2 regions of the Pseudomonas sp. FG47 genome follow, and region 2 is predicted to be linked to the other one. Evidence: riboswitches for the same ligand, from Rfam matches in the RefSeq annotation. Region 2 holds a riboswitch; the other holds the start of a gene.
What was found. A riboswitch is a leader RNA that binds a small molecule or an ion and turns the genes downstream of it on or off. The one in region 2 is predicted to bind cobalamin.
Positions count from the first base shown of each region.

Region 1 (7,803 bases), on a different contig from region 2:
CAGCAGCCGTTCATGCTGCTGATGTTGCTCACCACCAGCACCTTGATTCCGTTCTACGCCCACCTGCTGCTCGAACGCACGCGCAAGGCCACCGCCCTGGCCGAGGCGGCGACCCGAGAAAAGTCGCGCTTCCTGGCCCAAGCCAGCCATGACCTGCGCCAGCCGATCCACTCCATTGGCCTGTTCACCGCCTGCCTGCGCGAGGCGCGCCTGGGCGATGAGGAGCGGCGCCTGGTGGACAGCATCGATCGATCGCTGCTCAACGTCTCGCAGCTGTTCCGCTCGATCCTCGACCTGTACACCTTGGACAACGGCCGGGTGCAGCCGAAGTGGGAGTCGTTCGCCGTGGAGCCGTTCTTGCGCGAACTGCTGCGCCAGAACCACGAAGCGGCGCGCTGGGCCGGCGTGGAGATGCGCCTGATGCCCAGCCGGCACTGGACCCGCGCCGACCCAGGGATGCTGGCAACCATGGTGCAGAACGTGCTGTCCAACAGTTTCAAGTACGCCGCCGGGCGTCCCTTGCTGATTGGCCTGCGGCCCCGCGGCGAGGGCCTGGCCATTGTCGTCTGCGACCGTGGCCGGGGCATCGCCGAGGAGCACCAGGACAAGGTGTTCGAGGAGTTCTACCGGGTGCGCGAGCTGCGCGACAAGGACGTCGAGGGCGTGGGCCTGGGGCTGGCCATCGTCAAGCGCCTGGGCCAGTTGATGGGGCTTGAGGTCAGCCTGCGCTCGCGACCTGGGCATGGCACCTGCGTGACCTTGCAAGGGTTGGCCAAAGTGCCGGCGCAAGTGCCGCGCGCGACTGCCGACCAGGCGATCCAGGCCGGCATGCTCAGTGGTTTGCGGGTGTGCCTGGTGGAGGATGACCATAACGTGCTGCAGGCCACCAGCGCCTTGCTGCAGCGCTGGGGCTGCCAGGTGCAGGCCGAGAGCTCGGCCAATGGGCTGAGCAGTGACTGCGAGGTGATCGTCGCCGACTACGACCTGGGGCCGCAGGCCACGGGCATCGACTGCATCGACCAACTTCGCGCCCAGCGCGGCGAGCGAGTGCCGGCACTGATCATGACCGGGCACGATCTCGACCGCCTGCAAGGCGCCTTGCAGGCACGCGGCATCGCCGTACTGGCCAAGCCGGTGCGGCCGGCGGAACTGCGCGCGGCGTTGCGGGCATTGCGTGAAACCAGCGCGGCGCCTACCAGCTAGTGTCCTGTCGCGAAAATCACTCGCCAAAAGAGAACGTATTTGCGAGACAGGGCACTAAGGTGACGCTGCGAATGGTCACTGGAAGGTCGGCGCCTGACCTTCCTTCCAGCAGTTGGGTGATGGGGTGACCAGGCCCATGCCGGCGATGGCCACCATGCCGCCACTGGCCACTTGGCAGTCGAACTGCCCTTTGCCGGTGCTCACGGTGTAGTAGGTGGTGGAGGAGTCGCTGCGCAGGTTGCTGACCTTGCTCACCGGCACGCCGAGGGTGACCTCGGTGCGTTGCTTGAGGGTGTCGGCATTGGGCGAGGCGGTCTGGCAACCGGCCACGGCGGCGAGGCCGGCGAGCAGGACCAGGGACTTGATGGGGAGGGACATGGGGATCATCGCGTTGCTTCCTTGGCATTGTTCTCGGAACGCCACCCGCCCGGCCAGGAAAGGGAGGTACTGGCCGGACGAGGGGTAGAACGACTATAGCGTCGCTGTACCCTGCGGGATGTAGGGCAGATGTGCTAGGTGGCTAATGGCCGCCTGGTGCTACTTCAGGGGCGGCTGATAGGCGCTGCAAAGGCCAGCGGCGCATGCCCACGGGGCCAGCGCTCACCCCCTGCGCCGCAGCAACATGATAAAAAATCCGCCCCCCAACGCCGCCGTGGCAATACCGATGGGCAGGTCCTGCGGCGCAATCAAGGTACGCGCCGCCAAATCGACCCAGACCACGAACAATGCCCCCAGCAACGCGCAAACCGGCAACAGCCGACGGTGCTCGGCGCCGACCAGGCGCCGGGCCATGTGCGGCAGCATCAACCCGACGAAACCGATAGCCCCGGACAACGACACCAGCACACCGGTGAGCAACGCGCAGCCGACGAACACCACGGCGCGCACACGGCGCGTGTCGAAGCCCAGGCTGACCGCGGTCTGTTCGCCGCTCATCAGCGCATTGAGCGCGCGAGCCAGCGCCATCAGCAGGGCAAAACCGGCCAGCACGGCCAACCCTGGCAGCCACAGCAGCGACCATTGCGCCAGGCCCAGCCCGCCGAGCATCCAGAACATCACCGAGCTGGCGGCATGGGGGTCACCGGTGTACAGCATCAGGTTGGCCAAGGCCATCACCACGAACGACACCGCCACCCCGGCCAGCAACAGTTGCTCGCTGTCCAGGCGCCCACGCCGGCTGGCAACGCCCAGCACCAGCAGCATGCAACCGAGGGCGCCGACAAAGGCCGCCAAGGGCAGGCTCAGCACCCCGGCGAAAGGCCCAAGGTACAGCACCACCAGCACCGCCCCTAGTACCGCGCCCGAACTCACGCCCAACAGGTGCGGGTCGGCCAGCGGGTTGCGGGTGACCGCTTGCAGGGCGCTGCCGACCAGGGCCAACCCGGCACCGACCAAAGCCCCCAGCAACACTCGTGGCGCGCGGATCTGCCAGACGATCTGGGTCTGGCCACGGCCGGCGTCTGTCGCCGGGGCCAGGCCCAGTTGCTGCAACACGATCTCCAGTATCTTGCCTGCTGGTACCTGCGCTGCGCCGAAGCCCAGCGACAACAGGCATGAGGCAAACAGTGCGGCGCCCAGGCCGATCAACAGCAGGCGGTAGCCGATAGGACGGCGCAACAAGCTCACCGTTGCGCCCCGGCAAAGCGCTGCGGGTGCAGCGCCTGGGCGAGACGTTCAATGGCCTCGGCGTTGTCCACCGATGGCGTCACCTGCAGATAGGACAACACCACGAAGCGCTTTTGGCGAATCGCCGTGACGCTGCCCAGCGCCGGGTGCTGCAACAGGTAGTCGCGTTTTTGCTGCCAGGTGGTCGGGCCGTAGTCGACGATGACGATTACCTCGGGATCGCGCTCGACCACGCTTTCCCAGCTGACCTCGGTCCAGCTGGCAGGCACGTCGGCCATGACATTACTGCCGCCGGCCGTATCGATCAGTGCCTGGGGCATGCCCAGGCTGCCGGAGGTGGTGGGGCGGTCCTCGCCGCTGTCGTAGAGAAACACCCGTGGTCGGGCCTGGAGCGAGGCCAACGAAGCGCGGACTCGTGCGATACGCAGGCGCAGTTGCTCGACCAGACTGTCGGCCCGTGCGCTGACGCCGAAGATCCGGCCCAGGTTGCCCAGGTCGGTGTACAGGTCGTCGAGGCTTGCCGGGTGCCAGGGCATGATCCGTGAGCAGGATTCGCTCAGTTCGTATACCGGAATGCCGAACGTTGCCAGGCGCTGCGGGGTGAGCGGCCCGCCGACCTGCATGCCATAGCTCCAGCCGGCGAACAGAAAGTCGGCGTCGGCCGCGAGCAGGGTTTCCACCGACGGATAGCGCGATGCCAGTTCCGGCAGGCCGTGCAGGGCCTCGCGCATCGTCGGGGCGAGGCTTTTCCAGCCACTGATGCCGCTGTAGCCGACCATGCGCTCGCGCAGCCCCAGTGCCAGCAGCATGCCGGTCAAGTTGACGTCGTGGCTCACCGCCCGTTGCGGTGGCTGGCTGAAGGTGACCGCGCGCTCGCAACTGCGCACGGTCACGGGGAAGCCTTGTGCCAGGGCACACAGTGGCAGGCAGGCGAACAGGGCAAGCAACAGGCGGGTCATGCGTGACGAATCCAGGTAATGCGTGGGTGCTCGCCCACGGGGTGACGGTCGACCAGGGCGTGAACCCCGAACACCTCGGCCAGGCATTGCTCGGTCAACACCTCGGCGGGCGTGCCCTGGGCGATGATCCGGCCTTGCTCGATCAGGTACAGGCGGTCGCAGAACGTCGCCGCCAGGTTGAGGTCGTGGAAGCTGGCCAGCAAGCCCAGGCCGCTGCCGCGCAGGTGTTGCAGCAGGGCGAGCTGGTGGCGTGGGTCGAGGTGGTTGGTCGGCTCGTCGAGAATCAGCAGGCGCGGCTGCTGGGCCAAGGCCCGGGCCAGCAGCACACGCTGCTTTTCGCCACCGGACAGGCTGGCGAAGCCTTGCTCGGCGCGATCCTGCAGGCCCAGCTGGCGCAGGGCGTGGTCCACCGGCGCCGAATCGCCGCCTGCGTCGAGCCAGCCCAGGTGCGGGGTGCGACCCATGGCCACGACGTCGCGCACGCTCAGGCCGAAATCCTCGGGAAACTCCTGGAGCATCACCGCCACCCGCTGGGCCAGCCAGCGCGGCGGGTGCAGCCAGATATCCTCGCCATCGAGCAGCACCCGGCCAGCCCGTGGCCGGCTGAAACGGTAGGCGCAGCGCAGCAGGCTGGTCTTGCCGCTGCCATTGGGCCCGATCAGGCCGACGAATTCGCCGGATTGGACCTTGAGGTCGATACCGGCCAGCAGGTCCGGCCCGGTGGCGGACAGCGACCAGTGCAGGCGCTCTAGGTGCAGCAGGGAACAAGACATGGATGGACACCGCAGGAATGAATGAGCCCGACGGTGACGGTGCGAGACGGCCGCGCAGGCGCGCGGGCGCCTGGCAAGCTGAGCGCACCCGCCCTCCGCGGGAATGGCCATGGGCGAATCAGGCCGGTCTCCGGGCTGGCGAGGGTCATCGGGCATTCACCTTCCCATGCGCGGGGCACAGTGGCGTGTCGAATGCCAGGCTCGCTTACCGTTGCGGGGGCAGCGCCGGACTTCTCGCGCGGGCGAGGCACCGGCTTCCCGTTTAATCCCTGGCGCGGCGGCCAGGGACACCTGAAAGCAGGGGCGCATCTGAGCATTTATGCCCATGGGAGTCAACGCATGCCTTTTGTTGCTCTGCCAGGTCGCCTATTGCTCAGAGTGGGTGCCGATCCATTGCGCGAAATCTGTAACCACCTGTCGCTGATAGAAGGTGGCTTAAGTGGGGCGGAAGTTGAACGTCTCGCCGCTCATTTCAAGAGTCAAATTGTAGCGGCCACTCTTCTTGTCAAGAGTCACGCAATGGAATTTTTCCGGGCCGCTTGTTTCGGGTGGACCCAGCTTCGGTTCAACGATGAGTAGACGTATGAATGTCAAGGCATCGTCATCATTGAGGCGTGCCGTCACGCTTTTTTGCGGCAGCCCTAAATATGAAATATCAATTTCTACATTTCTCGCGTTGTCGAATTTGTAAAAATACCAAGTATTAAGCCAGAACCACACATCTCCAGGCGCTGATTTAAAGGCGTCCGCATGTATCAATCTATCTTCATTCGGAATGGTCGTGACGGAGGCAATGGTGGTGCCGCTCTTGGGCTTCAGTCGCCACATGTCTATCAAGTAAGACTTGAAGCCCGTTGCCTCGGTTTCGACGACGTATAGAAGACGAAGCCAGTGTCCGCCCACTTGTCAACTTCTTCATCCTTGCTCCAATAAAATTTGTATTGCACATCTGGCTTGAGGTTGTTAATCACCTTGAATGTCTGCAGATCGGTAGCCATGCTCGACTCCCTCTTCGAATAGATCAACCCGCTGCAACTCACCTTACTCTGCGCTGATAAAATCGACACCTAGTAAAATTACCAGTATCAACGATTCGATGATAATAGTTACCACGCCTTATATGCTCGCAGGAGAGTACGGGTTTTTGGCACGCCCCTGACTGCCCAAGGCAAAAACGATTGTGCAAGGTTGCTGGGCTGCGGGATCGCGTTGCGCGCCTTTCGCGGCATCGATACCGTAGCCCGTGGTATCAAAGCTGGTCGAAGTCCAGCACCACCTTGTCGCTGATCGGGAAACTCTGGCACGACAGCACGTAGCCGGCCGCCACTTCGTAGTCCTCCAGGGCATGGTTGCTGTCCATCTCCACCTCGCCCTCGATCACCTTGCACTTGCAGGTCGAGCACACCCCGGCCTTGCACGAATAGGGCAGCTCGGCACCAATGGCGTTGCCGGCGTCGAGCACGCTGACGGTGTTGCGCGGCAGGTCGAAGGCCAGCGCCCGACCATCGCTGATCACGGTGATTTGACTACTGCTGGCGTCGAGCTGGCGAGCGGCCTCGCGTGCCTCGCGGCGGGCCGTGCCATCGGCGGCGGCGAACAGTTCGAAGTGAATGCGCGCCTTGTCCATGCCGTTGGCCTGCAAGCTGTCGCGCACGGTCTCGGTCATGGCCTGGGGGCCGCAGATGAAGGCGGCGTCGAGGTTGGGCACATCCAGCCAGCGAGAGAACAGCTGGCCGCACTTGTCGGCGTCGATGCGGCCGTTGTACAGGTCGACATCCTGTTGTTCACGGCTGAACACGAAGATCAGGTTCAGGCGCTCCAGGTACTGGTTCTTCAGGTCTTCCAAGCGGTCGCGGAACAGCGCGCTGCTGCTGGCCCGGTTGCCGTACAGCAGGGTGAAGCGGCTGTGCGGCTCGCAGGCCAAGGTGGTGGCGATCAGCGACAGGATAGGGGTGATGCCGCTGCCGGCGGCGACGCCCAGGTAGTGGCCCTGGCGGCTCGGCTCCAGTGGCACGAAGAAGCTGCCCGAGGGCGGCATCACCTCCAGTTGCTGGCCGGCCTCGAGCACGTCGTTGGCGAACGCAGAGAAACGCCCGCCCGGCACGCGCTTGACCGCCACGCGCAGTTCGCCGTCCTGCACCGCGCTGCAGATCGAGTAGGAGCGGCGTACTTCTTCATCGTCCAGATGAGTGCGCATGACCAGGTACTGGCCCTGGGTGAAGCGAAAATCGTCCTGCAGGTGGCTGGGCACGTCGAAGGCGATGGACACGGCGTCCCGTGTTTCCTGACGCACTTGCTTGATGGTCAGGCGGTGAAACTGGCTCATGGTGTTCTCCACGGCTCATAGGCATTTGAAATAGTCGAACGGCTCCAGGCACGCGCGACAGCGGTACAGGGCCTTGCAGGCGGTGGAACCGAACTCGCTGAGCAGCTCGGTGTCGCCACTGGCGCATTGCGGGCAGCACACCACGGGGCTATGGCCGTGCAGGCTGGCCCCGCCCTCGGGCGGGGCGATGCCATAGGCAAGCAGGCGTTCACGGCCCAGGGTGCTGATCCAGTCGGTGCTCCAGGCCGGGGTCAGCCGCCGTTCCACGGCGGGGGCCGGAAAGCCGGCGTGTTCCAGGGCCTGGCGGATATCGCCCTCGATCACCTCGGTGGCAGGGCAGCCGGAATAGGTCGGCGTCACCACCAGGTGCAGGTGGCCGGCGCGCCAGTCGAGGTCGCGGACGATGCCCAGGTCGACCACGCTGACCACCGGCACCTCCGGGTCCATTACCTCGGCCAGCACCGCCCAGGCGCGGGCCAGGTCGCCCGGTTGCTGGGCCCGGGCGCCACGGTCGCCGACGATCAGCTCACCAGGTCGCATCGGGGTAGGCCCGTGGCAAAAATTGCATTTCGGCAAGCAGCAGGCCCAGATGCTCGGTGTGCAAGCCTTGGCGGCCGTCGAGGTAGAAGTGGCTGGCGGCCTGGGGCAGCGGCAGCTCGACCGAGGCGAACAGCGCACTGACCGTGGCTTGCCAGCGACGGCCGACCAGGGCCGGGTCGGCGCCGACACCCGCCGCGGCCAGTTGCACCTCGTGGTCGCTGGCGGCGGTCAGCTCGACGGTAAAGCGCCACAGCAGCGGTATGGCGTCGAGCATGCGCCGGCGGCTTTCTGGCGTGCCGTCGCCCAGGCGCTGCACCCACTCGCCGGAGCGGCGCAGGTGATAGGTGACTTCCTTCAGGGCCTTGGCGGCGATGCC
Region 1 covers NZ_JBMDJI010000036.1:27,173-34,975, forward strand. Annotated here, with positions in the region: gene ACODS5_RS20510 (ATP-binding response regulator) at 1-1,203, shown strand, start outside; gene ACODS5_RS20515 (hypothetical protein) at 1,279-1,581, opposite strand; gene ACODS5_RS20520 (FecCD family ABC transporter permease) at 1,804-2,829, opposite strand; gene ACODS5_RS20525 (ABC transporter substrate-binding protein) at 2,826-3,788, opposite strand; gene ACODS5_RS20530 (ABC transporter ATP-binding protein) at 3,785-4,561, opposite strand; cobalamin riboswitch at 4,678-4,858, opposite strand; gene ACODS5_RS20535 (hypothetical protein) at 4,997-5,464, opposite strand; gene paaE (1,2-phenylacetyl-CoA epoxidase subunit PaaE) at 5,811-6,887, opposite strand; gene paaD (1,2-phenylacetyl-CoA epoxidase subunit PaaD) at 6,903-7,427, opposite strand; gene paaC (1,2-phenylacetyl-CoA epoxidase subunit PaaC) at 7,414-7,803, opposite strand, start outside.
Region 1: it holds a riboswitch for cobalamin, as region 2 does, so the genes downstream of both, ACODS5_RS20530 (ABC transporter ATP-binding protein) here and ACODS5_RS04355 (ABC transporter substrate-binding protein) in region 2, are expected to answer to the same signal.

Region 2 (7,803 bases):
TGCAGGACCCGGACGGCTACCTGCTACGATTCGGCGAGCGGCTGGGCGAGCGGCCCCTGGCATGACGAGGGCCTACTGGCTGGCAAGGCTGCTCTGGCAGCCCCTCTCGCTCGTTTGTCAGACCCTTCCCGTATCAGGCGGCATCCCTCAACACCCCGTTCATTTTCACCCCAAGCGCAATCGCCTACCGTCTCCTTCCCGTCAACGCCAAGGAGCTAACCCATGCCAGAGCTTGCGTTATACAAAGTGAAACTGCTGGACGAATTCGAGGCCCGTGCAGATGAGTGGACCTGCGGGCATTTCGAGCGGCGTCTGACCGAGGTGAAGCCGGCAGCCTATTACCAGGACGCCAAAGGCATCATCATCGCCGCGCACAAGGCCGGAAAGTGGCCGAACACGGTCAAGCGCTACCTGCTCAGCAACTACCAGGCGTTCGGCAATGTCAGCAGCGAGTTCAGCGAAATTTTCCGCCAGGTACTGGCCAGCTTGACACCACAGGAGTTGGCCTACTGGCAGCTACCCCAGGCGACTGCGCCGGCATGATCCTGCCGAGCTTCGACCTGACTCGGCTCCCAGCGGCCTGAATCACCATCCACCCGACAGTGGCCACTCCACCGCCAGGCGGATCTGGTCCCCATCCAGTTCCGCCTGCGCGGTGTTGCCTCGGTGCACATTGTGCCGCAACGAGAACGCGACCCCCTTGGCCTTGCCATCCTGCAGCACATAGCGCGCCTCCAGGTCACGTTCCCAATGCCGACCCTCCTTGCCATAGCCCAGGTAGGCATAGCCGCCGCGTGGGTCCACGTGTGTCCCGTCGATAGCGAACCCCCGCACATACAGCGCCGTCAAGCTCAACCCCGGCACGCCATATCCGGCCATGTTCAGGTCATAGCGCGCCTGCCACGACTTCTCGTTCGGCGCATTGAAGTCGGACAGTTGCACCGCGTTGCCGAGCAAGATCGCGCCGCGGGTCACGTAGTCGAACGGTGTATCGCCATCCACTTGCTGCCAGCCGAGGCTGAAGGCATGCGGCCCCTCGGCGTAACGCGAGACCAGGCTCCAGGTGGTGTTGTCGATACGCCCGGACAGCGCCTTGCCGGTGTCGGTGGTGCGGTACAGGTTGAGGTCCAGGCTGAGGCTGCGTCGCGCGTCCAGGGCATGGCTCAGGGTGCTGGCGAGATAATGTTGGTTCCAGCTGTCCTGATAACGCGAGGTGTAGAGACTGGCGCTGAGCGTGGCGGACGGGTTCCATACGGCGCCGGCCAAGTCGAACTGCTTGCCCTGGCGGGCGTTGGAGTAGTTGACCACGAAGCCCCGGTCGTGGCTGGAGGCGTTGCGATCGGTGCTTTCGCTGAAGTGTCCGGCAACCAGCTTGAGCGTATCCAGTTCCTGGCTGGTGAGGAACAGGCCGGTGGCGGTTTCGGGCAGCAGGCGGCTGTCGGATGAGCTGAACACTGGTGTCCTGACCCGCTGCTCGCCATAGGACAGCACGGTGTTGGAGGCCCGCAGCTTCAGTGCCGCGCCGCCACGGCTGTAGTCGCGCTTGGCATGACCTTGATTGTCCAGCCCCAGTAGCCGCGCCTTGCCGGCACGGCCGCCGCCGCTGTCCAGCTGCACGCCGAGGAAGGCATGGGCATCCACGCCAACCCCGACAGGTCCTTGGGTGAAGCCCGAGTTGAACGTGCCCATCAAACCATAGGCCCATTCCTCAGCCTTGCCGTTGCGCTCGGCGCGGGGTTTGTAGGCGTTGCGCGCGCCGCTGTTGCGCCCGCCATGGCGGTAGTCGCGCTGGTCGAAGACGCTGCGGTTGAGCAACTGCCAACGGCTGTCGGCGAGCCAGCCCTTGGCCTGCGACTGGCTGGAATCGGCCAGAGCCAGGGGTGTCAAGCCCAGCAAGGGGAGGGCGAGGGCCAGGGGCTTCACGGGCGTTTTCCCGGCTCAGGGGCGCGAAAGCGCAGGATGCGCGCGCCGTCGAAAGGGTCGATGAGGTAGTGGGCGTGCACGCCGAAGGTAGCGAGCAGTCGCTCGGGTGTCAGCACCTGCGCCGGTTTGCCGAGGGCCAGCAGACGGCCCTGATCGAGCACGGCCAGGCGATCGCAGGTCAGCGCCTGATTGAGGTCGTGCAACGCCACCAGGGTCGTTATCGGCAGCGCCTGGACCTGGCCGAGCAAAGTCAACTGGTGCTGGATGTCGAGGTGGTTGGTCGGCTCATCCAGCAACAATACCTGCGGGCGTTGCGCCAGTGCGCGGGCGATATGCACACGTTGGCGTTCGCCGCCTGACAGCTCACCCCAGCGGCGTTGGCCCAGGTGACTGGCGTCGACGTCGGCCAGTGCCTGCTCGACGATGGCGCGGTCGCCTGCTCCGAAGGGAGCCAGGGCCGATAGCCAGGGGGTGCGGCCCAGGGCGACGGCGTCGAACACGCGGATCGCATCCAGGGTGTCGGCCTGCTGCTCGACCAGGGCCAGGGCCTGGGCGACACGGCGGCGGGGCAGGGCCGCCAGGGGTGTGCCGAGCAACTGGACGCTGCCGCTGCTGGGCGCGCGCAGCCCGGCCAGCAGCTTGAGCAAGGTGGACTTGCCGGAGCCATTGGGGCCGACCAGGCCGAGGGTCTCGCCGGGCCGAACGGCCAGGTCGATACCATGCAGCACCTCGCGCCCACCTAGGCGCAGGTGCACGCCCTGGCAACTGATGGGGGCCATTGCGGGGGTGTGCAGCGCCGTCATGGGCGCCCCCGACGGCTGACCAGGATCAGTGCGAACAGCGGCGCGCCGATCAGTGCGGTGACCACACCCACCGGAACCACCTGGCCGGCGATCAGCGTGCGCGACAGGATATCGGCGACGATCAGGAACAACGCCCCGCCCAGCGCGCTGGCCGGCACCAGGCGGCTGTGCCCGGGGCCCAGCAACAGGCGCAGCGCATGGGGAATGACCAGCCCGACGAAACCGATGGCGCCGACGATCGACACCATCACCGCGGTCACCAATGCCGCGCAGCTGATCAGCAGCAGCTGGGTGCGGCGCACTGGCACACCGAGCGAGGCGGCGGAATCGGCGCCGAAGGTGAAGGCATCCAATGCCCGCCGATGGCCCAGGCAGACCAGCAGCCCCAGCACGGCCATCGGTACCGCCAGGGCTACCGATGGCCAGCGCACCCCGCTGAGGTTGCCCAGCAGCCAGAACAGGATGCCGCGGGCTTGCTCGGCGGTGGCGGATTTGGTGATCAGGAACGCGGTGAGCGCGTTGAACAGCTGCGAGCCGGCGATCCCGGCAAGGATCACCTGGGTATTGTCATGGCGGCTGCCGCTGGCCCGGGACAGCGCCAGCACCAAGGCAAAGGCCGCCAGTGCGCCGAGGAAGGCGCCGCCGGACAGCGACAGCGCCGCGCCGCCCAGGCCGAGCAGGCCGACCGCCACGGCGCCGGTCGAGGCCCCGGCGGACAGGCCCAGCAAATACGGCTCTGCCAGCGGGTTGCGCAGCAACGCCTGGAGAATCACCCCGCAGGTGGCCAGGCCCGCGCCGCAGGCAGCGGCCACCAGGGTACGCGGCAACCGGTAGTTCCAGACGATGCCGGCGTCGATCGGATCGAGTGGGTAGCCCGCTTGCCACAGATGATTGGCCAGCACCTGCCAGAACACTTCGGCGCTCACTGGGGTTTCGCCGATGGCGATACCCGCGAGCATGGCCAGGCCCAGGGCGAGCAGCGCGAAGGCGCCAAGGGGCAGCAGGCGACTCATGGTTGCGCCGCTTTACCGCTGGCGAAGGCCGTGGACAGCACTTGCAGCCCGCGGAACAGACGCAGGCCGGCCTGCATGGCATCGGCGTCGAGGACGATGATGCGGTCCTGTTTCACCGCCTCCATGTTGCGGGTCAGCGGGTCGCTGCGCAGGAACTGGAGTTTCTTCTGATAGTCATCGGCAGGGTAGCGGCGTCGGTCCATGCGCGCGATGATCAGCCAGGTGGGATTGGCCTTGGCCAGGGTTTCCCAGCCTACGGTCGGCCATTCCTCGTTGGACTCGACCACGTTGCGCACCCCTAGGGTCTGCAGCATGAAGTCGGCCACGCCCTGACGGCCGGCCACGTACGGGTCGAGCGCCAGGTCGGCGCTGGAGAACCAGAACAACGCGCTGGTGTGGCTCAGGTCCTTGCCCACCAGTTGTTGCTGAGCACGCTGCAGGCTGCCCTGGAGTGCTGTGTTGAGGGCGGCGCCGTGCGCCTGCACGTCGAAGATCTCGGCCAGTTGGCTGATGCTCTTGTAGATGCTCTGCACCTTGAACGGTTGCAGACGGGTGCCATCGGCGCCCACCAGGTTGTCCTTGCCTTCGCAATCGGAGGGCAGCAGGTAGGTGGGAATCTGCAATTCGGCGAACTGTTCGCGGGTGGCGACCGCGCCTTGGGCACCGACCATCCATTCGAACTGCACCACCACCAGTTGCGGACGCTTGGCCACCACCGCCTCGAAACTTGGTTCGTTATCGGCCAGGCGCTCGACCTTGTCGTTCTGCGCCTTGAACTCGGGCAGTACGTTGTTGAACCACAACGAAGTGCCGGCCAGGCGTTCGCCCAGGCCCAGGGCATAGAGCAGTTCGCTGCCGGCCTGGCCGATGGTCACCGCGCGTTCGGGCGCCCGGGCGAAGGTCTGGGGCACGCCGCAGTTGTCGAGGGTCAACGGATACTGGGTGGCACTGGCAGGGCTATCGGCCTGGGCCAGCGCGCACAGGGTCAAGCCGGCGACGACGGTGGCGAGGTGGGGCAACATGGTGGGGCGGTCTCCTGTCTTGCGTTGTGCGGTCATGGGCACGGACAGGCATCGCCGGGCACGAGCGAGGGGCTGCGAGCGCAAGGCGGATGACCATCCCGGACACCCCGCCGGTTGGTGAACACGTGCCGGCAGGTCTCCTGACTGGTGCGTCCAGGCCCGACGCCGGCCTTCCCGGATGGATCATCCAGTGGCATCGATGGCGTGGGCTCGGCACCTACAGTTGCGGGGGCAGTTCCGTTCGGCGCGCGCTGGACGCGCCTGGGATTCCCTTTTGATTCCGTGTGGAAACCGGCGGGCGGCATGGTAGACCATCGCACCGCCGGGCGAAACGCCTTTACAGGTACTTGAGCCAGGCCAGGTCGCGGCGCCGCGCCTTCAACCGGGCGAAGCCGCGGACCGGCAGGTACAGCGCGGCAGCCAGCAACATGGCCAGCAGCCAGACCGCGGCGACACCCTCGAAACCGAAATATTCGCCCTGGTTGCGGCCGAACAGGCCGACGCTGGCCAGGTACAGCCCCTTGAGCACATACAGGTGCAGCAGGTAGAAGAACATCGGCGCCGCGCCGAACACCGCCAGCGCGCCGATCCAGCGAGCGCTGCCGGCACGCTCGAAGGCGCGTAGCAACAGCAGCCCGGCGCCCAGGGTCAGGGCCAGGAACAGCAGCGAAGGTGGGTACTTGGTGATGTTGAAGAAACTCATCAGCGTCTGCGTGACACTGGGGTAACTGCTCCAGGGCGCTTCGCCGTAACCATTGAGCAGGCGCAGTGCAACGAAACCCAGCAGGGCCAGAGCCCCGGCCAGCAGCAGCCGCCGTTGGCGGGCATCGGCCTGGCTGGTGCGGGCGAACCATGGGCCAAGGGCGTAGCCCAGGACGATCACGCCGATCCACGGCAACAACGGATAGGATGTGCGCAAGCGTAAGTTGTCGCAGACCTCCAACCAGCCGCGATCGTGCAGGACCGCCCAGGGCACATGCAGGGCCGATGCCTGCTCGAAGTGCAGGCCATCGAGCAGGTTGTGGCCAGCGACGATCAGCGCGCCCAGGGCGATAAGCGCCGGGCGTGGCAACCACACCAGCAGCGACAGGGCGATCATGCTCAGGCCTATGGCCCAGATCACCTGCAGGTAGATCACACTGGGTGGCAGCTGGAAGGTCCAGGCGAAGTTGACCAAGGTGACCTCCAGCACGACCAGGAACAGCCCGCGCTTGAACAGAAAGGCCGAGACGTCGCCACGGCCCTGGTGCTTTTCGCCGTACAACCAGGCGGACAACCCGGTGAGCAGCACGAACACCGGGGCGCACAGGTGCGCCAGGGTGCGGCTGGCGAAAAGGCTGGGGTCGGTGGCATCGATCGTCATCGGGTCGCTGACCTGGCGGTGCAGAAAGAAGGTTTCGCGCACGTGGTCCAGGAGCATGAACAGGATCACCAGGCCGCGTAGGGCGTCGATGCTTTGCAGGCGTTGGTTGGGCAGGGGGGAAGGGGCAGTGGCGCTGGTCATTGGCTGGGTCGCAGACAGGAATGGCATTTCAAATCAAATGTTATCGTATAACATTTCACTGGCGCCTGAACAGCTCGATTTCGTGTGGAGGGCCACCAGGCGTTCACCACGACCCCAGCAGCGCCTATCAGTCACTCTGCATTGAAACTTTTTTCGCGGCCTGGCCAACCTCCCGAGTGCCTTGCGGGTAATCCTCCAGATCAGCATCACCCATAACCGCTGGCCTGCCTCCTTCACCTCCCGGAAAAACCGCCGGAACCACCCCGCGACACCCGAGTTTTTCCCTGCCGAACTCCCGATGTTTTTTCCTTTGGCTGTCACCACAAGCTGCGAATGTTGCCTTCGTGGACAGGCCTCCAGCCCCTCTGGATCAGGGTGTACGGCCTCGGCCACAGCAATGCGCGACCCACTCAACGTACGAACACGACGATAGGAGATTGCTTCATGTTTAAGCGTACTGTGATCGCCGCCTCCCTGGTGGCTGCTACCCTGGCTTCGGCCCAATCCATGGCCGCCGTGGTCGGCGGCGGTGCCACCCTGCCTGAGCCGCTGTACAACGGCAACGCCACCTGGGAAGGTATCCTGCCAAGCGGCTTCAGCTACACCGGCGTGGGCAGCGGCGGTGGCAAGACCGCTTTCCTGACCAACGCGCCTGCGTCGATCAACCAGCCTGCCGGCACCAACGTCGACTTCGCCGGCTCCGACTCGGTGCTCAGCGCCAGCGAACTGTCGACCTACAACAGCACCCGCGCCGCTGCCTGGGGCAAGCTGGTCCAGGTACCGGCGGTCGGTACCAGCGTGACCATTCCTTACCACCGCAACGGTGTCAGCAACCTGCAGGTCAACGCCGCGCAACTGTGCGGCGTGTTCTCCGGCAGCATCGCTACCTGGGGTGCCCTGCTGGGCAACGGCGACACCACCCCGATCAAGGTGATCTACCGTGCCGGTAGCAGCGGCACCACCGAACTGCTGGCGCGCTTCCTCAACGATTCTTGCCCGACTGCCTTCTCGGTCAGCAGCACCTTCACCAGCGCCAACGTCGGCACCGAGCCGAGCACCTGGCAAGCCGTTGCTGGCAGCGCCGATGTGGTCAACGCGGTGAACGCTACCGACGGCGCCATCGGCTACGTCAGCCCTGACTTCGTCGACACCGCCAACAATGCCCAGGTCGCCCGTGTCAGCAAGCTGGCCAGTGGCACCGCGGTGCTGCCGACCGTCGACCAGGCGCAGATCGCCCTGGGCAGCGCCACCGCCCCGAGCACCGACCGTGCCAACCCAGCCAGCTGGGCTGTCACCTTCGGTCGTGGTGCCAGCGACAAACCGGTCCCGACCACCGGCTACCCGATCGTCGGCTACACCAACCTGCTGGTTGGCCAATGCTACAAGGACGCCGCCGATGCCACCGCGGTTCGCGGCTTCCTCGACGACTTGTACAGCGGCAACCACGACCTGGCCATCGGCATCCACTCGTTCGTGCCGGTGCCACCGGCGTTTGCCGCAGAAGTCAAGAAAGCCTTCATCAGCAACGCTGGCAACGA
Region 2 covers NZ_JBMDJI010000003.1:25,692-33,494, reverse strand. Annotated here, with positions in the region: gene ACODS5_RS04380 (bleomycin resistance protein) at 1-65, shown strand, start outside; gene ACODS5_RS04375 (hypothetical protein) at 223-543, shown strand; gene ACODS5_RS04370 (OprD family porin) at 586-1,923, opposite strand; gene ACODS5_RS04365 (ABC transporter ATP-binding protein) at 1,920-2,726, opposite strand; gene ACODS5_RS04360 (FecCD family ABC transporter permease) at 2,723-3,739, opposite strand; gene ACODS5_RS04355 (ABC transporter substrate-binding protein) at 3,736-4,761, opposite strand; cobalamin riboswitch at 4,875-5,072, opposite strand; gene ACODS5_RS04350 (acetyltransferase domain-containing protein) at 5,099-6,265, opposite strand; gene ACODS5_RS04345 (substrate-binding domain-containing protein) at 6,710-7,803, shown strand, end outside.